DNA from 2 places in the Anaerocolumna sp. AGMB13020 genome. Region 2 is predicted to be linked to the other one. Evidence: a T-box and tRNA genes for the amino acid it is inferred to sense, from the RefSeq annotation. Region 2 holds a T-box; the other holds one or more tRNA genes.

Region 1 (7,770 bases), 890 kb from region 2:
ATCATTTCCTTCATAGCGTCATTAATTGCAGCAGCGATTTTAGTCATCAGTGATTGGTGCTGTTCCTTTGACATAACATAGGTGGCGCTGCCATCGTCATTTAAGGTTATGGATTTGTAACCTTCCATCTCACGGATTTGATCAAGCTCGTCCTGTGTTTTGCCTTCAACATAAGTTGCAGGTATGGTAAGCTCTACTTCAGAAGCTCCTTTCTCTACACTTACATTGCCTAAATTTTCAAGCTCAGATGTGGTACCTTCTTCTGTGTCTTTCTCTTCGCCTGTTTTATCGGAGCTTTCGGTATTTTGAGCAGTAGCATTTATTCCGCTGGAATTTTTAGAGCTATTGTCAATACTGTTTGGATTGGTATTTTTACCACAGGCAGACAGTATTAAGGCTGTTGATAATAAAAACATAAAAAGTATTTTTTTCATAAATTTCTCCCTTTATTTAATCAGTTATTACTGGATTATCTGCCTGAATCAGTTATGGAAAAATAGAATTACCATAACCCATGGTTTTTCGGAAACCAATAAAACCATGAAATGGTGCATATGTATATTCAGTGTATAATAAATACACGTAGTATCCTAAACATGATAATCTACATAGATATTGACATGTAATGATGTCATAAAGCATTTGCAGAATTATAAAGGGATATTCTTCATTACAGTTAATTGTAAACAATAACTTAAAACTTATTCATTGTCTTTTAACTCGTGTTCTTCTCTGGAACGAATCATAGAGTAAACACAACCGCAGTAATCCTGTCTGTATAAATCAAACTCCTTTGATAATTCAATGGAGCGCTTATAACCATTTTTTTTCTTGAAATCCGAGCGGAGATATACAGCTCCGTATTCGGCAGCTACAGCTTCACCGATAGAATTTAGCTTGGCTGCATTTTTGTGGGGGCTGATCGTGAGGGTAGTGGTAAAGTAATCAAATCCATTTTCCTTTGCACATTTGGCTGCTTCTCTGAGACGGAGTTCATAGCAGCCGAAACATCTTTCGCCACCTTCGGGCTGGTTTTCCTTGCCTTTGGCAATTTTATAGAAAAGTTCCGGTTCATAACTGCCCTCCAGGAAAGAAATGGGATGTTTTACAGGCAGAGCATTAATCAGTCGCTTCTGTTCTTCTACTCTGCGGTCATATTCCTCTTTTATGGAGATATTAGGATTATAATAATATATGGTGATACGAAAATACTCTGACAGGTATTCCAGACAATAACTGCTGCAGGGTGCGCAGCAGCTGTGGAGCAGAAGAGTGGGGGTACTGCCTTGTGCGGTTATATTTGATAGAGTTTTTTCCAACTCTTTTTGATAATTTATAATGTTTTCCAATGATATCCTCCGTTTTCACCTAAATCTGTATGTCTTTGGCAGTTTTTAGGGCTTTTTTTTGTACTTAATAATAATTTTTAAATTTTTTTAAAAAATATGAAAATTCTACTTGATTTTTTCTCTAGAATATTATATTATAATATTGTTGTGAGACGCAAGAGCAAAATAAAAAAGCTGATCATCAACAAATATCGAGGCGTGGCTCAGCTTGGCTAGAGCGCTGTGTTAGGGACGCAGAGGTCGCAAGTTCAAATCTTGTCGCCTCGATTTTTTATTTAAAGCGGTATATAATAAGAAGCAGTAGGATTGAAGATGTATTTTAATCCTGCTGCTTCTTTCTTTGTACCAAGTATGTTATAGCTATAGTATGCCATTTGTGCAGAATTTAGTCTTATCCAGGGAGAGTCTGAAAACTCATGGTGTGAGGCTTAACACTGTGCTTTGTGGGATATGTTTTGACGCTTTTACCAAGGACAAATTATGTGGAGTGGTGTTACACTTTCATAATTGTTAAGCATGAATATTGCAAAGAGGAGACTTCTAAACAATATTGTGACTTTTAAGGCATGAGAGTTAATTGACATGAATTAGATACAAAAGATTTGCATATATGTTTAATATTTGGAAAAGAAGAAAAACGTATAAAGGCAGGGGAGTTTAAGACTTTTATGTGGACGAAAATATAAATTTATAAGTCATTATAAATAACAGTATTTAACCAAAAATTTAGAAAGCTGGAAGCTAATCTGCTATCAACCTTATGTACAGATAGCTATAGTATAATAACTTCAAACAATTTATTCAGTTAAATAAATTTAGTAAAAATATGAGATAAGGTGCAGGCATAAATGGATTTCACAGACAAAGTAGTTTTTATAACCGGAGGTGCCAAAGGAATTGGAAGGAGCATGGCAGAGCATTTTCAGGCAGCAGGAGCCAAAACAGCAATTATGGACAGACTTACAGCGAATACATCAAATCCAAATCCTCCTGACTTTTAGGGAGATTTAAAAGCAGAACAGGATATTCAGCTCTTTGTGGCAGAAGTGCTTAAATGGTATGGTAAAATTGATTGATTTATCATAAGGACAAAGGCTGGGAATATAAGGATTAAGAACGACCGTAAAAGCAAAATTTTGAAAATAAAAAAAGGAAACAGGAAGTTTTGGTGGAATATTATTAATATAAGCATTAATCTGAAAGAAAGGAGAACAGGTATGGAAGAAGCAGAAATAGAAAAAATGGCAAAGACATTAAGCATGCGTGAAAAGCTGGAACAAAGAGAACATCAGTTTTTGAGTAAATATGCCTCCTTTAGTGATAATTCTATGGGCAGGGATGTGTATGAGGACCCTTGTGATCTAAGGCCAATTTATCAAAGGGACAGAGACCGGATTCTTCATTCCAAAGCCTTTCGACGATTAAAGCATAAAACACAGGTATTTCTTGCTCCGGAAGGGGATCATTACAGGACGAGACTTACCCATACCCTTGAGGTATCCCAAAATGCAAGAACCATTGCCAGAGCCTTAAGACTGAATGAGGATCTGACGGAAGCAATAGCATTAGGACATGATCTGGGACATACACCCTTTGGCCATGCCGGGGAGAGAGCATTGAATTCCATCTGCCCGGAAGGGTTTGAACATCATCTGCAGAGTATACGTGTCGTTGAACTTCTGGAGAATCACGGCAGAGGGCTCAATTTGACGAAAGAAGTCAGAGACGGCATTGTTAATCATCAGACCAATGGAGTGCCTAAAACGCTTGAAGGAAAAATAGTCAGATTATCTGATAAAATAGCTTATATAAATCATGATATTGATGATGCTATCAGAGGACATATTATTTCCGAAGAAGATATTCCCACGGAATTTACAGATGTTCTCGGTCACAGTTCCAGAGAGCGGTTAAACCGTATAATTCATGATATTGTAAGCTGCAGTGAGGACAAGGATGATATCTTAATGTCACCCGAAATAGAAAAAGCTATGTTTGGTATGAGAAAGTACATGTTTTACAGTGTATATACCAATCCAAAAGCCAAAGGGGAAGAGCAAAAGGCAGAGACTATGTTAAAGTATCTGTTTGAATATTACAGTAAGAATTTTGAACTTCTGCCCGAGGAGTACTTTAATATGATTAAAATGAAAGAGGAAAAAGAAGCCAGAGCGGTCTGCGATTACATAGCAGGGATGACGGACCGTTATGCTGTGGCTAAATTTAATGAGATTGCGATACCTCGTTTCTGGAGTGTATATTAAATTAAGAGATATAAAAATGATAGAAGTCAAATCCTTTAAAATCTCTCCTGACAGATACCATAATTAGTAAACAGGATTACAAGAAATCAAGTTACAAAGAAGCAAATATAAGATAGATAGATTTACATTTAAAAGGAAAAGGAGAAGACATGTTTTATCCGGAAGAACTGGTAGAAGAAGTAAGACAGAAGAATGATATAGTAGATGTAATCAGTTCCTATGTGAAATTACAGCGGAAAGGCAGCAGCCATATGGGACTGTGCCCCTTTCACAGTGAGAAATCTCCTTCCTTTAGCGTCAGTGTCTCGAAACAGATGTATCACTGCTTTGGCTGCGGTGTAGGAGGCAATGTATTTACCTTTATTATGGAGTATGAGAACTATACCTTTGTAGAAGCTCTAAAGTATCTGGCGGGCAGAGTCGGAGTAACACTGCCGGAAGCTGAAATCAGTGAAGAAGCCAGACGCCAGGCAGGCTTAAAGGCCAGACTGTTGGAAATAAACAAAGAAGCCGCCAAGTATTATTACTTTCAATTAAAATCTCAAAGAGGACAAGCTGCCATGGATTATCTGGTAAACCGGCAGTTATCGGAGGATACCATAAAGAAATTCGGACTTGGATACTCCAACCAGACAGCAGATGATATTTACAAGTATTTAAAACATTTGGGTTATGAGGATGAGGTTTTAAGAGAGTCAGGACTTGTAAGCTTTGATGAGAAACACAAGGTATACGACAAATTCTGGAACAGAGTCATGTTTCCCATTATGGATGCAAATAACCGGGTTATCGGATTTGGCGGACGTGTAATGGGGGATGGACTTCCCAAGTATTTGAATTCACCGGAGACCAAACTCTTTGATAAGAGCAGAAACCTGTATGGTCTGAATTTTGCACGAACCTCAAGAAAATCAAATTTTCTTATCTGTGAAGGTTATATGGATGTTATTGCACTTCATCAGGCTGGGTTTACCAATGCAGTGGCATCACTTGGAACTGCATTTACGGGGTTACAGGCGAACCTTATCAAGCGATATACCGGAGAAGTGCTGTTAACGTATGACAGTGATGCGGCTGGTACCAAGGCGGCCTTAAGAGCAATACCCATCCTGAAAGAAGCGGGCTTAACGGTAAAGGTCATTGATATGAAGCCGTATAAAGACCCGGATGAATTTATCAAAGCCCTGGGTGCCGAGGAGTTCCAAAAGCGTATAGAAACGGCCAAAAATTCCTTTCTCTTTGAAGTGGAAGTAACCGAACGGGATTTTGACATGAATGACCCGGAGCAGAAGACAAAATTCTTTAATGAAACAGCAAAGAAAATGCTGCAGTTTACCGAGGAAATCGAGAGAAATATTTATATAGAGGCTGTATCAGCCAAATATGGAATCGGTTTTGACAATTTACGCAAGCTGGTGAATAGTTACGGTGCCAGACTTGGTACCGGCGACAGCTATAAACCAAAAGAGCATACCATGAGGGATAGAAATAAGAACCTGCCCATGGAAGGAATGCGGCAGTCCCAAAGGATACTGTTAACCTGGCTTATAGATGATCTGAGGCTCTTTGAAAAAATCAAGGGTATTATTACTCCCAGGGATTTTACAGAAGATTTGTACAAACAGGCTGCCGAGCTTTTGTTTGATCAATATGAGAAGGAGGGCAAGGTTACACCTGCCAAGATCCTCAATCATTTTGAAAGCAAAGAAGAGCAAAAGGAAGCAGCGGCTCTGTTTAGTCTGGAGCTAAGCAGTGAAATGGGCAGCAAGGAAAAAGAAAAGGCTCTAAATGAAACCGTACAAAGAATCAAGAAGAACAGCCTTGACAAGCAGAGTAAGGAGGCCATTGAGCAAAATGATATCCAGACCCTTCAGGGTATCATAAAGGAACAGACGGGTTTACAGAAATTGCATATTTCCCTGGACTGTGGTTAAAATACTAGTAATTAAGCTGAATTTTCATACTGGAATGAGCAAGGAGGATGGATAAATAATGGATGAGAATATGGTTAAATTCACTGAAAAGTTAAAAGAACTTCTGGTATTTGCCAAGAAGAAAAAGAATGTTCTTGAATTTCAGGAAATAAATGATTTTTTTGCTGATTTTGAACTGGATTCCGTTATGATTGAAAGAATCTATGAATTCCTGGAATTAAATAATGTGGATGTGCTTCGCATGACGGAGGAAGAGGATATCCTGATAGAAGAGGAAGAGGATATAGAAGAGATAGACTTTTCCATACCGGAGGGAATCGCCATAGATGACCCTGTAAGAATGTACTTAAAAGAAATCGGAAAGGTTCCTCTCTTAAGTGCCGATGAAGAAATTGAATTGGCACGAAGAATGAAGGTGGGGGACACAGATGCCAAGAAAAGACTGGCGGAAGCCAATCTGAGACTGGTGGTAAGTATTGCAAAACGTTATGTAGGAAGAGGTATGATGTTTCTTGACCTCATTCAGGAAGGAAATTTAGGACTTATAAAAGCAGTTGAGAAATTTGATTATACAAAAGGATTTAAATTCAGTACCTATGCTACCTGGTGGATCAGACAAGCTATTACCAGAGCCATTGCGGATCAGGCCAGAACCATTCGTATACCGGTGCATATGGTGGAGACAATTAATAAACTGATAAGAGTACAGAGACAGTTACTTCAGGAGCTGGGGAGAGAACCAACGCCGGAGGAAGTATCGGAAGAAATGAATGTACCCGTTGACCGGGTGCGTGAAATTCAAAAGATCAGCCAGGAGCCAGTATCTCTTGAGACACCCATCGGTGAAGAAGAAGACAGCCATCTGGGAGATTTTATTCAGGATGACAATGTTCCGGTACCTGCGGATGCAGCAGCCTTTACCTTGTTAAAGGAACAGCTCTTTGATGTACTTGGCACCCTTACGGACAGAGAGCAGAAGGTGTTAAGACTGCGGTTCGGACTGGACGATGGCAGAGCCAGGACCTTGGAGGAAGTGGGGAAGGAATTCAATGTTACAAGAGAAAGAATCCGACAAATCGAAGCCAAGGCACTACGCAAATTAAGACATCCCAGCAGAAGCCGTAAGTTAAAGGATTATCTGGAATAAAAAGTTTATAATAAAAGCAGTGTAGATAAGATAACTTGTATTTTTGTCCGAAGCGTTTCTTTGTACAGCAAGCACGAAATTATGAATGTGCAATAGTAAGAAAAGCACGATTATATGTGAAAGAAAGTACTGTTTAACATGAGAAGGAAATATAGGTGTAAATGAAAAAAGTATAAGTGTACACCAGAATATAGCACAAGTGTGCATGGCTAGAAATACAAGTGTGCATGGCTAGAAATACAAGTGTGCATGACTAGAAATACAAGTCTGCATGATAGAAATACAAGTCTACATGAGTAGAAATACAAGTCTACAAGAGAAGAAAGTACAAGTGTGTCTGAGCAGAAATATAAGTCTTACATGAGAAAATAGCACAAGTTAATATTTGAAGAATGTAAAAGTGAAATGAGAAGAAAGTACAAGTCTGACATTATACCAAGGCACAAGTGTGGCTGAGAGAAAGTACTGTAACAAAAGTACGGAAAGAATACAACAAAAGATTCAGGAGACAGCATGCAATTATCATTACGTTTAAAAACTGTTGCAGATTCTGTTACAGCAGGAAACAGGGTTGCAGATGTAGGATGCGACCACGCCTACATAGCCATACATCTGGCAGAGAATAACATAGCACCCAGGGTGGTTGCCATGGATGTTAATAAAGGACCTTTAAGCAAAGCCAGAGAAAATATTGAGACCAGAGGTCTGAAAGACAGAATAGAAACAAGGTTATCCGACGGACTTGCCAGGTTAAACCCCGGTGAAGCGGATACAGTTGTTATCGCCGGTATGGGTGGAGCCTTGATGGTTCGGATATTAACAGAAGGTGAGTCAGCTTTAAAAGAAGTTAAGGAGTTGATTCTGCAGCCTCAATCAGAGGTTTTTCTGGTACGCAGACATCTTCATGCTAATGGGTATAGAATTGAGTCTGAAAAAATGGTAAAAGAGGAGGATAAATACTATATCATTATAAAAGCACAAAAAGATTCGGCAGAGGAAACCTATGAGCACGAGCTGTTTTATGTATATGGAAAGCAGCTGCTTGAGAGCGGCAGCCCTTTGGTGGAGGAATATCT
Region 2 (7,770 bases):
GTTATAATGATAACCACAAATTTTTAAAAATGTTTGGTTAACGATTAGGAGGACACTATGCATATCACGATAACGGGAAATCTTGGAAGCGGAAAATCCACAATCTGCAAGATATTGGAGGACAAGTTCGGTTTTGAGATTTATTCCACAGGGAAGGTTCAAAGAGAACTGGCGAGACAGATGAACATGACGACCCTAGAGATGAACCAGTTAATGTGCAGTGACCATAAGTATGACAATATGATAGATGATGCAACTGCTGCAATATCCAGAGAGAACCCGGATAAGAACATTATTTTCGATTCCAGGCTGGCCTGGCACTTTGTGGGAAAATCTTTTAAGGTATTTCTGGCGGTAGATTTAAATATAGCGGCAGAGAGAGTTATGCATGATAATAGAGGGAAGGAAGAACAGTACGCTACTTTAGAGGAAGCAAAAGAGAAACTGTTTGAGAGAGCCCAGACAGAGAATCTGCGCTATAAAGACATTTATAATCTGGAATATTTTAATTATTCAAATTATAATCTGGTTATAGAGAGTACCTATTCTTCACCGGAGCTTATTGCTTCTGTAATAATGAAGGAAGCGAAAAATTATTATGCACTGATGGCAGATAACAACGGACAATGTGTTAATACTACAAGAATTCTGCTTTCACCTAAATCTCTTTATAAGGATAAGGTAACCAAGGAAGATTTAACCTCTTTGAAGGATAAGATCGCTGAATTTTCTAAATTAAAGGAAGTACCGGATATTAAAGTTAACGCAAGGAAAGAAAAAGGAGAGTATACATTACTTTCAAATGAAGATACTGTAAAAGCTGCCTTAGAAGCAGGTTTACCCTTTTTAATTACGGAGTTGGAATGTAATTAAAACCATTCTTTTGCAATTGATGCAATAATAACCTAACATACAAATTTAATTTCGGCAGATAATAAAACAAAGAATTCTTTGTTATATTATCTGCTTTTTTGTGTCTTAAATTATATCCTTACGGTCAAGGAAAGAAGGGAGGTTCTTATGGAAATTCTAAACAACAGCAAGGTGAAAATGTCCATTATAATCATACTTACAGTGTTTGGTGTTTATGTTGGACTTGAGTATGTGCTGCCTCTCTTTGCACCATTTATTCTGGCTTACCTGATAGCATCAGGACTTTTGCCCTTGGTAAAATTTTTAAACCGTAAAACCAGACTTCCTAAACTTCTTGGAGGCATTCTTTCCTTAAGCCTGTTTGGTGCACTTGCCGGTATGGGACTGTTCTATCTGTGTGATATATTAATTAAGCAGTTTGTTGCATTGCTTAAGAATTTTCCCATCTACTTAGCTATACTTTCCGGATATCTGGACGAGTTTTGCAGAGGATGTGATAAGTTTTTTGGAATCAAATTAGGGACTGTTCAGAACTTTATATATACTAATTTTGATGGAGTGCTACTGATTATAAAAAATAAAATCATGCCTGTCATAACTACCAGAAGCATTAATCTTCTTATTGGGATAGCAGGTTTTGTAGGAATTCTATTAATTATGATTGTGAGTATCCTGCTTTTAATCAAAGATGAGGATAAATATAAAAGCGGGATTAGAAATTCGGCTTATTACAATGAAATTCACCTGGTTACTTCAAAACTTTCTGGTATGGGAGTTGCATACCTAAAGACCCAGGGAATCATGATGATATTAATTTCCATCGTAAGTACTGCGGCTATGCTGCTCATTAGAAATAAATATGCACTGCTTGTAGGAATAGGAATAGGTGTAGTGGATGCTTTCCCGATCCTGGGCAGCGGGTTGGTTCTGATACCCTGGGCTGTTATCAGCTTATTTCAGCAGGATTTTTTAACTGCGGCAGTGCTGCTGACGGCTTATGTAAGTTGTCAGATCCTGAGGCAGACAGTGGAGCCTAAATTGCTGGGAAACAGTATTGGGATTAAACCTATATACACTATGATGGCCATGTATGCAGGACTCAAAATATTTGGCATTCCGGGCTTTATTCTTGGACCTGTAGGTTTGGTAATAATCATTACGGTAGTGAAGGAAGCACAGAACCGATTAAGTTAAAAAAGAAGTTGACAAAGGCTGTGAGGTGGCATAAAATCATAATACAAAGCAATGAAGAGGAATAGTATATAGCTGTTATCCTCCCAGAGAGAGAATAGATTGGTGTGAGATTCTCAGGATAACTTTATAGAACCTACCTTGGAGCACTGTATGAAAATACAGCGTAGAACCGGCGTTAGCGGTGTTAAAGTGAACTGTTTACAGTTAATTAGGGTGGTACCGCCGAGGTCTTTCGGTCCCTTGTGGAGGAAGGACTTTTTTTTATTGCTTTTTTGCAGAATAAAGATGTCTCCTCCTTATAAACGTCAGTTTATAAACAATTGTTCTGAAAGGAGAAATCGCTATGGCGAAAGAAAAGAAACTGGTAGAAGCAATAACCTCCATGGAAGAGGATTTTGCCCAGTGGTACACAGATGTTGTAAAGAAAGCAGAATTAATCGATTATTCCAGTGTAAGAGGATGTATGATTTTAAGACCCGGCGGCTATGCCATCTGGGAGAACATTCAGAAGGAACTGGACAGAAGATTTAAGGAAACAGGGGTAGAGAATGTTTATATGCCTATGTTCATACCCGAGAGTCTGCTGCAGAAAGAGAAGGATCATGTAGAGGGATTTGCCCCGGAGGTTGCCTGGGTTACACATGGAGGACTGGAACCTTTACAGGAAAGAATGTGCGTAAGACCTACTTCCGAGACACTGTTCTGTGATCATTACTCCAATATTATTCAGTCTTACAGGGATCTGCCAAAGGTATATAACCAGTGGTGTTCCGTTGTACGTTGGGAGAAAACCACAAGACCTTTCCTGCGTTCAGTAGAATTCCTGTGGCAGGAGGGACATACGGCTCATGCTACAGCAGAGGAAGCAGAGGAGAGGACCATACAGATGCTAAATCTCTATGCAGATTTCTGTGAAGAGGTTCTTGCCATTCCCATGGTCAGAGGAAAGAAAACAGATAAAGAGAAATTCGCAGGTGCAAAGGATACCTATACCATTGAAGCTTTAATGCATGATGGCAAGGCGCTTCAATCAGGAACCAGCCATAACTTCGGAGATGGATTTGCACATGCTTTTGATATTCAATATACCGACAAAGACAACAAGCTTCAGTATGTGCATCAGACCTCCTGGGGTATGACCACCAGACTGATTGGCGCGGTAATCATGGTTCATGGAGATAACAGCGGACTTGTTCTTCCGCCAAGGGTTGCACCTGTACAGGTAATGATTGTTCCCATTGCCCAGCATAAAGAGGGTGTACTCGAAAAAGCAGCTGAACTGAAAGAACGTCTTGGTGCTTTCCGCGTAAAGGTTGATGACACAGATAAGAGTCCCGGCTGGAAATTCAGTGAGCAGGAGATGAGAGGAATCCCTGTTCGTATTGAAATCGGACCGAAGGATATTGAAGAAAATCAGGCTGTAATCGTACGCCGTGATACCAGAGAAAAAATCGTTGTAACTCTTGATAACCTTGAGAATGAGGTTGAGAAGGTACTTGATGTAATCCAGAAAGAAATGCTTGAAAGAGCCAGAGAACACAGAGATGCACACACCTATCAGGCAACTGAGTTCGAAGACTTTAAAGAGGCAGTAGCCACAAAACCCGGTTTCATAAAGGCAATGTGGTGCGGAGATAAAGCTTGTGAGGATACAATTAAAGAAGAGACAGGTGCTACTTCCAGATGTATGCCTTTTAAACAGGAAGAAATAGCTGATACCTGTGTATGCTGCGGCAAGAAAGCAAAGTCACTGGTGTACTGGGGAAAAGCATATTAATAACTTTAAAGAAGGAGGCCAGGTTTATCCTGCCTCCTTCTTAATGGAACAGTCAAAACCTGAGGGGGTTGGCCTTTTCTGTTCCTTTATACAATCGAAAGTTTATAACGGTTTTATATCTTTCTTAAATTACACAAATTCTACACAAAATTATATGTTATAAAAATCATTCACTTAAAATAGCTGTAAACCGTTACGTCCTTTCGTTATTGCTGATCCTATTCTATTCCAAATACACGAATGCGGTCTTCCAAAGGAGTAAAAGCTTTTTCACCGGGTGCTGCTGTTGGTTTACCAAAAGGCATCTGAGCAATCAGCTTATAAGACTCCGGCACATTCCAGGTTTTTTTAACCTCTGCTTCTATTAGCTCACTGTAGTGCTGAAGAGAAGCACCGAGACCTTCATTTTCCAGGGCGGTCCACACGATTAATTGAAGCATTCCGCTTGATTGTTGTGCCCATACCGGGAAGTTATCTTTATAAAGAGAATACTCCTTCTGCAGATATTCAACGATACCATTGTCATCAAAGAATAAGACGGTACCATGGCCTGCCTTAAAGGATGCAATTTTTTCTTCGGTAGGTGCAAAGCTGTCTGCAGGAACTACCTTTCTTAATGCTTCCAATGCAATATCCCAAAGTTTATCATGTTCCTTACCAAATAATAATACAACCTTGCCGCTTTGTGAATTAAAGGCAGAGGGTGAATGCTTTACTGCATGCTCTACAAGTTCTTTTATTGTAGTGTCTGAAACAGGTGACTCTTTGCTAAAGGCGTATATGGTTCTTCTGTCTGCAATTGCTTCGTTAAAATTCTTCATGGTGGATCCTCCTGAAAACATAATATTTTTTTGATGTTCTTAATATACCCTGTATGTGCTTGCATTAGACGTATTCTGAATTGTTTTTCAGAAATAAGGGCTTTCATGTTAGTACTAGTTGATAGTACTAGTTAGTACGATTGTACGATTGCTGTAAATAGAGATGTACCTATGGTACACGTGTAAGTTTATTTAAGAGCTCACTCAGGTATCGCTTTTCTTCTTCTGTAAGTGCCTGAAATATTGCATTGATACTATCTAAGTGCCGGGGTAATAAATCCTCCATTAAGGCTTTCCCCTTTTCTGTTATCCGGATAAGTTTAACTCTCTTATCCTGTAGATCCGTACATTGCTGTACAAGTCCATCCTTGGCCAGATTGTCAATGACAACCGTCATATTGCCGCCGGTAGCAAGTATCTTTTCAATGATATCGCTGATCCTCAGATCACCGAGATGGAACAGAACTTCCAGAACTTCAAACTGAGAGGCTGTGAGTCCACTGCTCTTAATTACTGTAAGCTCCTGCTTGTGGATTGACTGACTGCATCTGCTTAATGCCCTCAGAGTGTGTATATTCAAATCTGTTTGTGAATTAATTTGTAATTTGTTTTCCATGGCTATAATATACTACTAACTAGTAATAATGTCAATAGGATAAAATTAAATTTTTTAAAATATAATTAAACAATATATTAACTAATCCTTATATAGTCTGAACCCTGCTTTTCCGTATTTTTTTAAGTAATAAGGCCAGGCTGTAAGGAAATATAACTGAATACCACGTTCTTAACGCCAAACAGCACATAATAGTTGATAAATCAAGTTAACCTGATTAAACTTAAGATGATAATTAAAATTAAAGGGGAGAGAATATGTCGAATCATTACAGGATTGCGGTATGCGACGATGAAATTTATTATCAGGAAGAACTTTGCAATCTATTGAAGGCTTATGAAAATGAAAGTGGAAATAAACTTGAATTAAGCAGATTCAGCAGGGGAGAGGATTTACTGAAAGATTATGAAAAGGCAGTTTACCATATTCTGATACTGGATGTGGAGATGGATGGCCTTTCCGGTCTTGAAACGGCTGCAAGCATAAGGAAAGCAGATGAGAATGTAATCATTATCTTTGCCACAAGTTTTGAAAATTATGCCTTGGGTGCATTTGAAGTCAATGCGCTGAATTATCTTGTGAAACCAGTGGATTATATAAAACTTAAGAAAGTCCTGGGTGTAGCTACGGCTTCCATAGATTTTATGAGAGATAAAATCAGTGCCAGAAAAAGATATCTGGAAGTAAAAATAAAGAACAACGAAGTCCATATAGAAATAGCCAAAATAAAATATATTGAAAAGAAACGCAATACCAGTATTATACACACTACAGATAATGAGTATGCCTGCTACGAGACGTTATCCCAAATATATGAGAGACTGGATGTTAATAGATTCTTTTATGTGCATCAGGGGTATATCGTTAATTTTGACAGGATTCTGGAGGTCGGCAAGAATATGGTAGTATTGGCAGACTATATGGAGGTGCCGGTCAGCAGAAAATATTATAAGGAGCTGAAGGAACGTTTTATGTCCCAAATATATGACAAATTAAACCAACAGGCAATTTAATAATTTGGTAGCAGAATTCGAATAGTAAATACCGAAGCATCAAAGCTGTAATGCATTTCTCCTCTGTGGGAATCGCAGATTTCGGTTATATTTTTAAGTCCTATTCCATGAAATTCTTTCTCCGCCTTGGAAGTAATCAGGTATCCGTTCTTTTCCCGGGGCTTATTAAGGTACGGGTTCTCACACTGTATTGCAAGGTAGGTATTAATCTGGGAAATGGATAAAGTAATGTATTTATTTGATATTTCATCCGTTTCCAGAGCCTCTATTGCATTATCCAGTATATTTCCTAATATAATTGTTATCTGGATGTCTGATAATCTGTATATTTTCTCAAAGGCAGCGGTATAGCTAAAGGGGATACCTTTTCTTTCGCATTCTGCTTTTTTGGATTGGAGTATGGCAGAAACCGTCGTGTTATTTGTGATGACCAGATCGCCAGCGGATTGAATCTGTGAAGTTATATGGTTAAGATAATTCAGAGCATTAGCATAATCCTTCTGTTCAAGACGTCCGGAAATAACACCCAGATGATTCTTAAAATCGTGTCTGAGTGATGACAGCTGCTTGGACTTTTCTGAGAGCTCATCATAATAATTCTGTGTAATCTCATACTTTTGCTGTTGTATCTGACGCCTTGCGGCATCCTGAAGAAAATCAATAATTTTCTCATAGATGGAAAGTATCATTATGATCATAAGGGTATTGATTAAAAAAATGATCATAATAATATTCTCCATGGTTTTCTTAGAGGCATCCAGGGTGTAGAGGAAGATAATAAAACAGCCCAAGACGAATATAATTAAGACCATGATAAAATATATACTTCTCTTGTAAGGGTTATTTATGGTTTGTCCTTTCAGCCGCCGTCTGTTTAAATAAAAACTAGAGATTATATAAATAACTGCATTTAATAAAATTCCCTTAAGGTATATATAGAACTGATTGCTCAACAGGGAAGTAGAGTTAGGTATGAAATCAATTAAATAGGACAGCAGGAAATATAAGGCTGCCAAAGTCCCATAATAAAACAGGAAAAATCTTAGGACATAAGCCAAACTGCTTCGCAAGGTGACTTTGTATAAAAAGAGTACATACAAATAATAACTTAATAAGAGCAGTAGGGTAAAAAAAATGACATTTTGTACCGCTGCGCCTAATATGATCTGAATTGGAATTAAATAAAACAGTCTCTTACCATGATGCTTGTCAGAATATTTATGTATTAATATATGATTGCTGAATATGTCCAAGATTAAAAAAGGAAGTAGGTTATTGACCAAGTCTATTATAAAGGTAAGTGTAAAGTCTCTCATCTTATTCCTCCCAGTAAAAGTATTGTTATTTAACCAAATAGCACGTCCAATCTACCAAATAGCACATCTATATTGTATATTTCTCCAAATAATGATAAATTCCTTACAAAGGAGGTCAGATAATATGGATAACACAAATCAAGCTTTAAACTCTATTAGC

The links. A T-box is a leader RNA that pairs with one kind of tRNA and senses whether it is charged. The one in region 2 lies ahead of proS (proline--tRNA ligase), so its partner is inferred to be a tRNA-Pro.
Region 1: it has a tRNA-Pro gene. The T-box ahead of proS (proline--tRNA ligase) is inferred to sense a tRNA for this amino acid. The anticodon was not compared.

Annotation. Positions count from the first base shown of each region.
Region 1 is NZ_CP136910.1:4,011,182-4,018,951, forward strand. It holds gene R2R35_RS16670 (hypothetical protein) at 1-434, opposite strand, end outside; gene R2R35_RS16675 (epoxyqueuosine reductase QueH) at 702-1,349, opposite strand; tRNA gene R2R35_RS16680 (tRNA-Pro) at 1,542-1,616, shown strand; gene R2R35_RS16685 (SDR family NAD(P)-dependent oxidoreductase) at 2,198-2,350, shown strand; gene R2R35_RS16690 (deoxyguanosinetriphosphate triphosphohydrolase) at 2,567-3,613, shown strand; gene dnaG (DNA primase) at 3,763-5,547, shown strand; gene rpoD (RNA polymerase sigma factor RpoD) at 5,606-6,694, shown strand; gene R2R35_RS16705 (tRNA (adenine(22)-N(1))-methyltransferase) at 7,208-7,770, shown strand, end outside.
Region 2 is NZ_CP136910.1:3,120,336-3,128,105, forward strand. It holds gene R2R35_RS12700 (cytidylate kinase family protein) at 58-873, shown strand; gene R2R35_RS12705 (AI-2E family transporter) at 1,021-2,067, shown strand; T-box leader at 2,110-2,311, shown strand; gene proS (proline--tRNA ligase) at 2,411-3,844, shown strand; gene R2R35_RS12715 (nitroreductase family protein) at 4,063-4,665, opposite strand; gene R2R35_RS12720 (MarR family winged helix-turn-helix transcriptional regulator) at 4,835-5,281, opposite strand; gene R2R35_RS12725 (LytR/AlgR family response regulator transcription factor) at 5,539-6,294, shown strand; gene R2R35_RS12730 (sensor histidine kinase) at 6,291-7,019, opposite strand; gene R2R35_RS12735 (hypothetical protein) at 7,735-7,770, shown strand, end outside.